Regions from separate parts of the Variovorax sp. GW821-FHT06D12 genome, predicted to be linked through region 1. Evidence: predicted binding sites of a transcription regulator. Region 1 holds the regulator's gene; each other region holds the start of a gene.
The links. Region 1 encodes sigma-54, which starts transcription at its own class of promoters, with help from an activator protein. Its sites were predicted from a motif close to TGGCANGNAANCTGCTTT; they were not measured.

Region 2: a site for sigma-54 is predicted at 1,005-1,022, ahead of AC07SQ_RS20460 (pilin). Genes of this name have one in related genera too.
Region 3: a site for sigma-54 is predicted at 1,329-1,346, ahead of AC07SQ_RS28725 (transglutaminase family protein). Genes of this name have one in related genera too.

What each region holds. Positions count from the first base shown of each region.
Region 1 covers NZ_JBWKRI010000004.1:384,605-386,867, forward strand. The annotation lists gene lptB (LPS export ABC transporter ATP-binding protein) at 1-276, shown strand, start outside; gene rpoN (RNA polymerase factor sigma-54) at 294-1,883, shown strand; gene AC07SQ_RS15465 (phospholipase D family protein) at 1,894-2,263, shown strand, end outside.
Region 2 covers NZ_JBWKRI010000006.1:316,392-318,654, reverse strand. The annotation lists gene AC07SQ_RS20465 (GspH/FimT family pseudopilin) at 1-108, opposite strand, end outside; gene AC07SQ_RS20460 (pilin) at 411-947, opposite strand; gene AC07SQ_RS20455 (3',5'-cyclic-nucleotide phosphodiesterase) at 1,150-1,953, opposite strand; gene AC07SQ_RS20450 (CHASE2 domain-containing protein) at 1,983-2,263, opposite strand, start outside.
Region 3 covers NZ_JBWKRI010000011.1:142,876-145,138, forward strand. The annotation lists gene AC07SQ_RS28720 (DNA internalization-related competence protein ComEC/Rec2) at 1-1,298, opposite strand, end outside; gene AC07SQ_RS28725 (transglutaminase family protein) at 1,420-2,263, shown strand, end outside.

The DNA.
Region 1 (2,263 bases):
GCGCTGGCCACCCAGCCGCGCTTCATCCTGCTGGACGAGCCCTTCGCCGGCATCGACCCGATCGCGGTGATCGAGATCCAGCGGATCATCAGCTTCCTGAAAGAGCGCGGCATCGGCGTGCTCATCACCGACCACAACGTGCGTGAGACGCTGGGCATCTGCGATCACGCGTTCATCATCAGCGACGGGCACGTGCTGGCACAAGGCACACCCTCGGAGATCGTCGACAACGCCGAGGTACGCAGGGTGTACCTGGGCGAGCACTTCCGCATGTAAGGGAGGGTCGGGTCTCCATGAAGCAAGGGCTGTCCCTTCGCGTCTCGCAGCATCTGGCCTTGACGCCTCAGCTGCAGCAGTCGATCCGGCTTCTGCAGCTCTCCACGCTCGAGTTGAGCCAGGAGGTCGAGCAGATGCTGGACGAGAACCCGTTCCTCGAACGCACCGCGGAAGAAGCGGCGCGCGAGGAGTTCGGGCTGGACACGGCCGACGCGCCGGTGCCGCGCGACGACGCGGGCGAGGGCGAGGCCGAGTTCACGCCGTCCGCCGCCAGCACTTCCTCCACGTCCAGCGACACCACCACCTCGACCCCCGACACCGACGGCCCCGCCGCCGAGATCGCCGAGCGCGAGCCCGACTGGGAAGGCGACGGCACCGTCGACATGGCGCCCGACGACAGCGAGTGGGGCAGCGACGCGCCCGCGCGCCAGAACAACCTGGGCGACGACGAGCGTGCCGACGCCACCGAACTCGCGCGCAGCCAGGAGTCGCTGCAGTCGTTCCTGCACCGCCAGGCGCTGAGCCTGCGGCTCAATGAAAACGACTGCGCCGCGCTGCGCTTTTTGATCGAGTCGCTCAACGACGACGGCTACCTCGAAGACTCGCTGCCCGCATTGGCCTCGGGCCTGGCGGGCGACGACAACGACCAGTTCGACGACCTCGTGCACCACTTCCAGGTGGCGCTGGGCCTGCTGCAGAGCCTGGAGCCGGCCGGCGTCGGCGCGCGCGACCTCGGCGAATGCCTGAGCATCCAGCTGAAGGCGCTCGCCAGCGAAGACGAGACCGAGGCCGACGCGCTCGTGCGCAAGACCGCCATCGCGATCTGCAAGCAGCCGATGGAGCTGCTCGCGCGGCGCGACTTCAAGCGCCTGGCCACGCTCACGCGCACCAACGAAGAGCTGGTGCGCTCGGCGCTGCAGATCATTGCGCGGCTCGAACCCAAGCCGGGCCGCCGTTTCGTCGACGTCGAGCGCAACATCGTCATTCCCGACGTGATCGTCACCAAGACCGGGCGCGGCACCAACGTGAAGTTCCGCGTCATGCTCAACCCCGAGGTCATGCCGCGCCTGCGCGTGCACGACATCTACGCCGGTGCGCTCAAGTCGCACAAGGGCGAGGGCAGCCAGGCGCTGTCGCAGCGGCTGCAGGAGGCGCGCTGGTTCATCAAGAACATCCAGCAGCGCTTCGACACCATCCTGCGCGTGAGCAACGCCATCGTCGAGCGGCAGAAGAGCTACTTCGTGCACGGCGAACTCGCGATGCGCCCGCTGGTGCTGCGAGAGATCGCCGACGAGCTGGGCCTGCACGAATCGACCATCTCGCGCGTGACCACCGCCAAGTACATGGCCACGCCGTTCGGCACGGTCGAGCTCAAGTACTTCTTCGGCTCGGCGCTCGGCACCGAGACTGGCGGCAACGCATCGAGCACCGCGGTGCGCGCGCTCATCAAGCAGTTCGTGAGCTCCGAGAGCATCAAGAAGCCGCTGTCGGACAGCCAGATCTCCGAGATGCTGAAAGAGCAGGGCATCGAGTGCGCACGCCGTACCGTGGCCAAATACCGCGAAGCGCTTCGCATCGCGCCGGCCAACCTTCGCAAGGCCCTGTAGAAAGCCACCGATGACCCGTCGCCTGCTGTCGCGTTGTGGGCATTGGGTCTTCGCCATCGTGGCTGCATCGCTGTTCGCCGGCTGCGCCACCTTGCCCGACGAGGCGCCGCGCCCGCCCACCAAGGCCATCGCCGTCTCGAACGACACCGCGCTCGGCCGCATCGCGCTGGCCTCGCAGCCCGACCCCGACCTGAGCGGCTTTCGCCTGATGCCCGGCGGCGACTTCGCCTTCGACACCCGCATCCAGCTCGCGCGCCGCGCCCAGCGCACGCTCGACGTGCAGTACTACCAGATCGAGAACGACGAGACCGGCCGCTACCTGCTGCGCACCCTGCGCGATGCGGCGCAACGCGGCGTGCGCGTGCGCCTGTTGATGGACG
Region 2 (2,263 bases), on a different contig from region 1:
CAGACCGCATTGGCGACGCGAGGGCTGAAGGCCAAGGCGTGCCGCGCACAAAAGCCCACGCGACTCGTGCTCAATAGCTTGATTGGCCGGCCGGAGAGGTTTTTGCACTTGTTTAATAATGTGTCTTTATGTGACTTTCAATGCTATGCGATGCATTCGATCAGCAAATGCCGCACATCGCGCAACAGCAACCGCTTGGCGGCATCCAGCAAACTTGAACAACGCAGATCAAGATGCCGGTTGTCTCGCTGGTCTTGGCCTGCCTGCAAAACCAGCAAGGACGGCCTTACCCCGCCATCCATAGACGCCCCGGCGCAGTTCTCAAACCGCGTAAAGCGCCGCGCTCAAAGACCGCGCCGCGCAGACGCAAAAAAGCCGCCCGAGGGCGGCTTTTCAAGAGGACTCAGAGCTTAGCGGCACGAACCAGGAGCGTACTTGGCAGCAGCGCCGTACGAAGTGCACTTCCACTCATACACTTGAGTGCCTTGGCCGCCGTTGGCAGCGCTCAAGGCATACGCAGTCGAAACGGGGGCAGCAGCCGTGCCAGTGTTGCGGTAGGGCGTCAGCTTGAGGTAGTCAGCGTTGGCCACAAAAGCCGTTGCTTGGCCCAGATTGGTGAGGTGCGGAACAACAGTGATTTCGCCCGTCAGAGGATCGGCCACGATCGAATTAACCATCTTGGTGGGGCCCGAAGCATCGCATCCATAGGCGTTGACGTCGGCTGCGGTAAACACCTTGGCCAAATCCATGCTTTGGAGCGTTTCGCTGATGGTCGTACGGCACTGCGACGCGGCCAGAACCACTTCAGACATGCGGGCCTTGATGGTGTAGTCCTTGTACGCCGGCAGAGCGACGGCAGCCAAGATGCCGATGATCGCCACAACGATCATCAATTCGATGAGGGTGAAGCCGGCTTGTGCGCGGCGAGCGAGAGTGCGACGGTTCATTCGATTAACTCCAAGTTGGTTTGTAGAGCCCGGGAACCAGCCCGGAGCGAGGAACCTTCCGCAGCATCCGTGCCACCCGGTTCCCTCACCCTGCAGCCCTCGATCAGGCCGCCTTTGGTCACAAGTTGGTTACATGATGTGACACAACTCGCACTCAGATGCCAATTGTGTCGACAAATTTGTCATGCCCGACCGGGCCCTGTCAGAAGGTCAGCACTCCATCCGCCTTGAGCCAACGGATGTCCCGCTGCGCCAACCCAGCCACCTCCCGCCCCGCCAGCATCTCGATCTGGCTCATGATTTCTTCGGTCTCTGCGGGCTTGGTGTGGGTGATGTAGATCGGGTACTGCTTGCCCGGATCGATGTGCGCCAGCTCATGCGCCAGCGCCACCGGCGACAGGTGCAGGCTGCGTTCGGCCAAAGCCTCCTCGCGGGAGCTGAAGGCGGTCTCGATGACCAGCATCGCCACGTCGATCGCGTTGACGCGCTCCCAGAACGGGGGATTGCGTTCGGTGTCGCCGCTGAAGACCCAGTGGGCGCCGCCTTCGGCCCTTCGGATGGCGAAGCCGCAGGCCGGCACGGTGTGGACGGCCGGCAGCACTTCGATCAGCTTGGGGGCATCACTGCCCAGTTCGAGGCGTTGCCCGACCGTGATCTCATGAAAGCTCACGAACGGTGATTCGGGGCTGGGAATGCGTTCGAAATTCGGCCAGATGACGTTGTTGAACACATGCGCCCGCAGTGCGTCGATGGTGGCCGCCAGGGCATGCACGCGCAGGGGCTGGGCGCGGCGGCTGCCGACGGCGTCGAGCATCAGGGGCAGGGCGGCGATGTGGTCGAGATGCGAGTGGGTGAGCACCACGTCGTCGATGGCAGCCATCTCGTCGAGGGTGAGGTCGCCGACGCCCGTGCCGGCGTCCACGAGCAGGTCCGCATCGACCAAGAACGAGGTGGTGCGGCAGTCCTTGGCGATGGCGCCCGAGCAACCCAGCACGCGAACCTGCATTGTGGAAGACCCCTTGTATGCGTCTGTCGTCATTTGGTGTCGAACCGGGTGGCGCCGTCCCAGTCCGGGTCCTGCGGGCGAAGCGCCATCGAGGCTAAACGCTGGGCGTAGAGCTGGTAAAGGACTTTTTTCGCATCCGCGGCGAGCAGGGGAGCCAGCAAGTTCCGGCCCAGCGCCCAATCCTGGCGGCGGTAGGCGGCGAGCACCTGGCTCCAACGGTCGAGTTGCTGCCGTGTGTCCTGCGCCTCGGCCGCAGCTTCCGGCGCGAGCGGGGTGTAGATGGCGACGGCCTGGGCCTTGCCCTTGACGC
Region 3 (2,263 bases), on a different contig from region 1:
AAGAAGCGGCCCAGGCGCGTGAGCGCGCCCACCCGCCCCTCGCCCGGCACGGCCGTGGCGGAGGCGAACAGCACCGCCACCGCCACGAAGCTGAGCCAGAAGCCGGCCTGCAGCAGCGCCCATGGATCGGCGGCCACCACGACCGCCGCCGTCAGCAGCCAGACGTGCGGCCACGGCCAGCGCCGACCGGTCAGCCGCAGCAGCGCCACGGCCACGAGCATCCAGACCGTGCGCTGCGAGGGCACGCCCCAGCCGCTGAAGAGCGCATAGAGCGCGGCCAGCAGCACCCCGCCGGCGAGTGCGGCCTGTTGCGCGGGCAGCCGCAGCATGAGCCGGCTGCTGCGCCGCCAGAACGCGCCCACCACATGCGCCGCGAACCACGCGAACAAAGTGATGTGCAGGCCCGAGATCGACATCAGGTGGGCGACGCCGGTGGCGCGGAACACGTCCCAGTCGGCACGGTCGATGGCGCCCTGGTCGCCGGTGACGAGCGCGGCGATCACGCCGGCCTGACGCCGGTCGTCCACGCGCGCGAAGACGGCATCGCGCACGGCTTCGCGCGCCCGCTCGATCGGGTGCCGCCATGTGGTGCCCAGCAGGCGCGGCGCGGGGTCGCGCGCCCCGGCCCGCACATGGCCCTGCGCATGCACGCCCTGCTCCCACGCCCACAGTTCGCTGTCGAAGCCATGCGGATTGAGGTTGCCGTGCGGCGCGCGCAGGCGCACGGTCAGTTGCCAGCGCTGGCCGGCATGCACCTCGCCCACGGTGCGTGCGACGGATGCGCGACGTTCGGCGGGCTGCTCCCACATCCCGCTGTATTCGCCGTACCAGGCGAGTGCGATGCGTGACGGCACCGTCGGTGGCGCCTCATCGGAGGCATCGGCCCACTGCGCCATCTCCACGTCGAAACGGAAGCGCGTTCCGATCTCGCCGGGCTGCGGCATCTGCGAGACCACGCCCGTGAGCCGCAGGTCGCGCCCTTCCAGTTGCGGGTCCAGCGCCCCGCTCGCATAGGCCGTCGCGCGCCATCCAGCGAGCCCCGCACCGGCCATCGCGCCGCAGGTCAGCGACAGCACGAGCACCGCCCACCGAGGCCCACGCCACCGCCACAACAGCCATCCGCCGCCGAGCCCCACGAGCGGCAACGCGACGTAAACACCCGCCGCCCACAACAGCGGCTGGCGCAGTTGCACCGCCGCGCCGAGCAGCGTGCCGCCCAGCGCAACGAAGGCCCCCGACCCACCCGCGACAGCGCCGGACACACGCCGCGACTGCCCTCCCCACACCCCGGAATCCATGATGCAAACCCTCCCCCAACCCACGCTCGATGGCGCGTTAATTGCTTGGCAACTGGGCTAGTATGCGTCTCACCAGAGACATCTTTTCGATGCAACCTCGCTGCACTGCACGCCCCTACGCATGTCCATCCACGCCGCACTCCACCACGTCACCCACTACACATACGACCGCCTGGTGCAGTTGGGCCCGCAAGTCGTGCGACTGCGCCCCGCGCCCCATTGCCGCAGCAATGTGATCTCGTACTCGCTGCGGGTCGAGCCGGCCGAGCACTTCGTCAACTGGATGCAGGACCCGTTCGCCAACTACCAGGCGCGGCTCGTGTTCCCCGAGAAGACGCGCGAGTTCAAGGTCACGGTCGACCTCGTGGTCGAGATGGCGGTCTACAACCCCTTCGACTTCTTTCTCGAGCCGCAGGCCGAGAACTTCCCCTTCAAGTACACGGCCTCGCAGGCCGAGGAGCTGGCGCCCTACCTCGTCACCGAAAAGCCCACGCCGCTGCTGCAGGCCTACCTCGACAGGATCGAGCGCAAGGAACAGCGCACCATCGACTTCCTGGTCGGCATCAACCAGCAGGTGCAGAAGGACGTCAGCTACCTCATCCGCATGGAGCCCGGCGTGCAGACGCCGGAAGAAACGCTCAGCAACGGCAGCGGCTCCTGCCGCGACTCGGGCTGGCTGCTGGTGCAGTTGCTGCGCCACTGCGGCCTGGCCGCGCGCTTCGTGTCGGGCTACCTGATCCAGCTCACGCCCGACGTGAAGGCGCTCGACGGCCCCAGCGGCACCACGGTCGACTTCACCGACCTGCACGCCTGGTGCGAGGTGTTCCTGCCGGGCGCCGGCTGGATCGGCCTGGATGCCACCTCGGGCCTGCTGGCCGGCGAAGGCCACATCCCGCTGGCCTGCACGCCCACGCCGTCGAGCGCCGCGCCCATCGAAGGCGGCGTCGACGAGTCCGAGGTCGAGT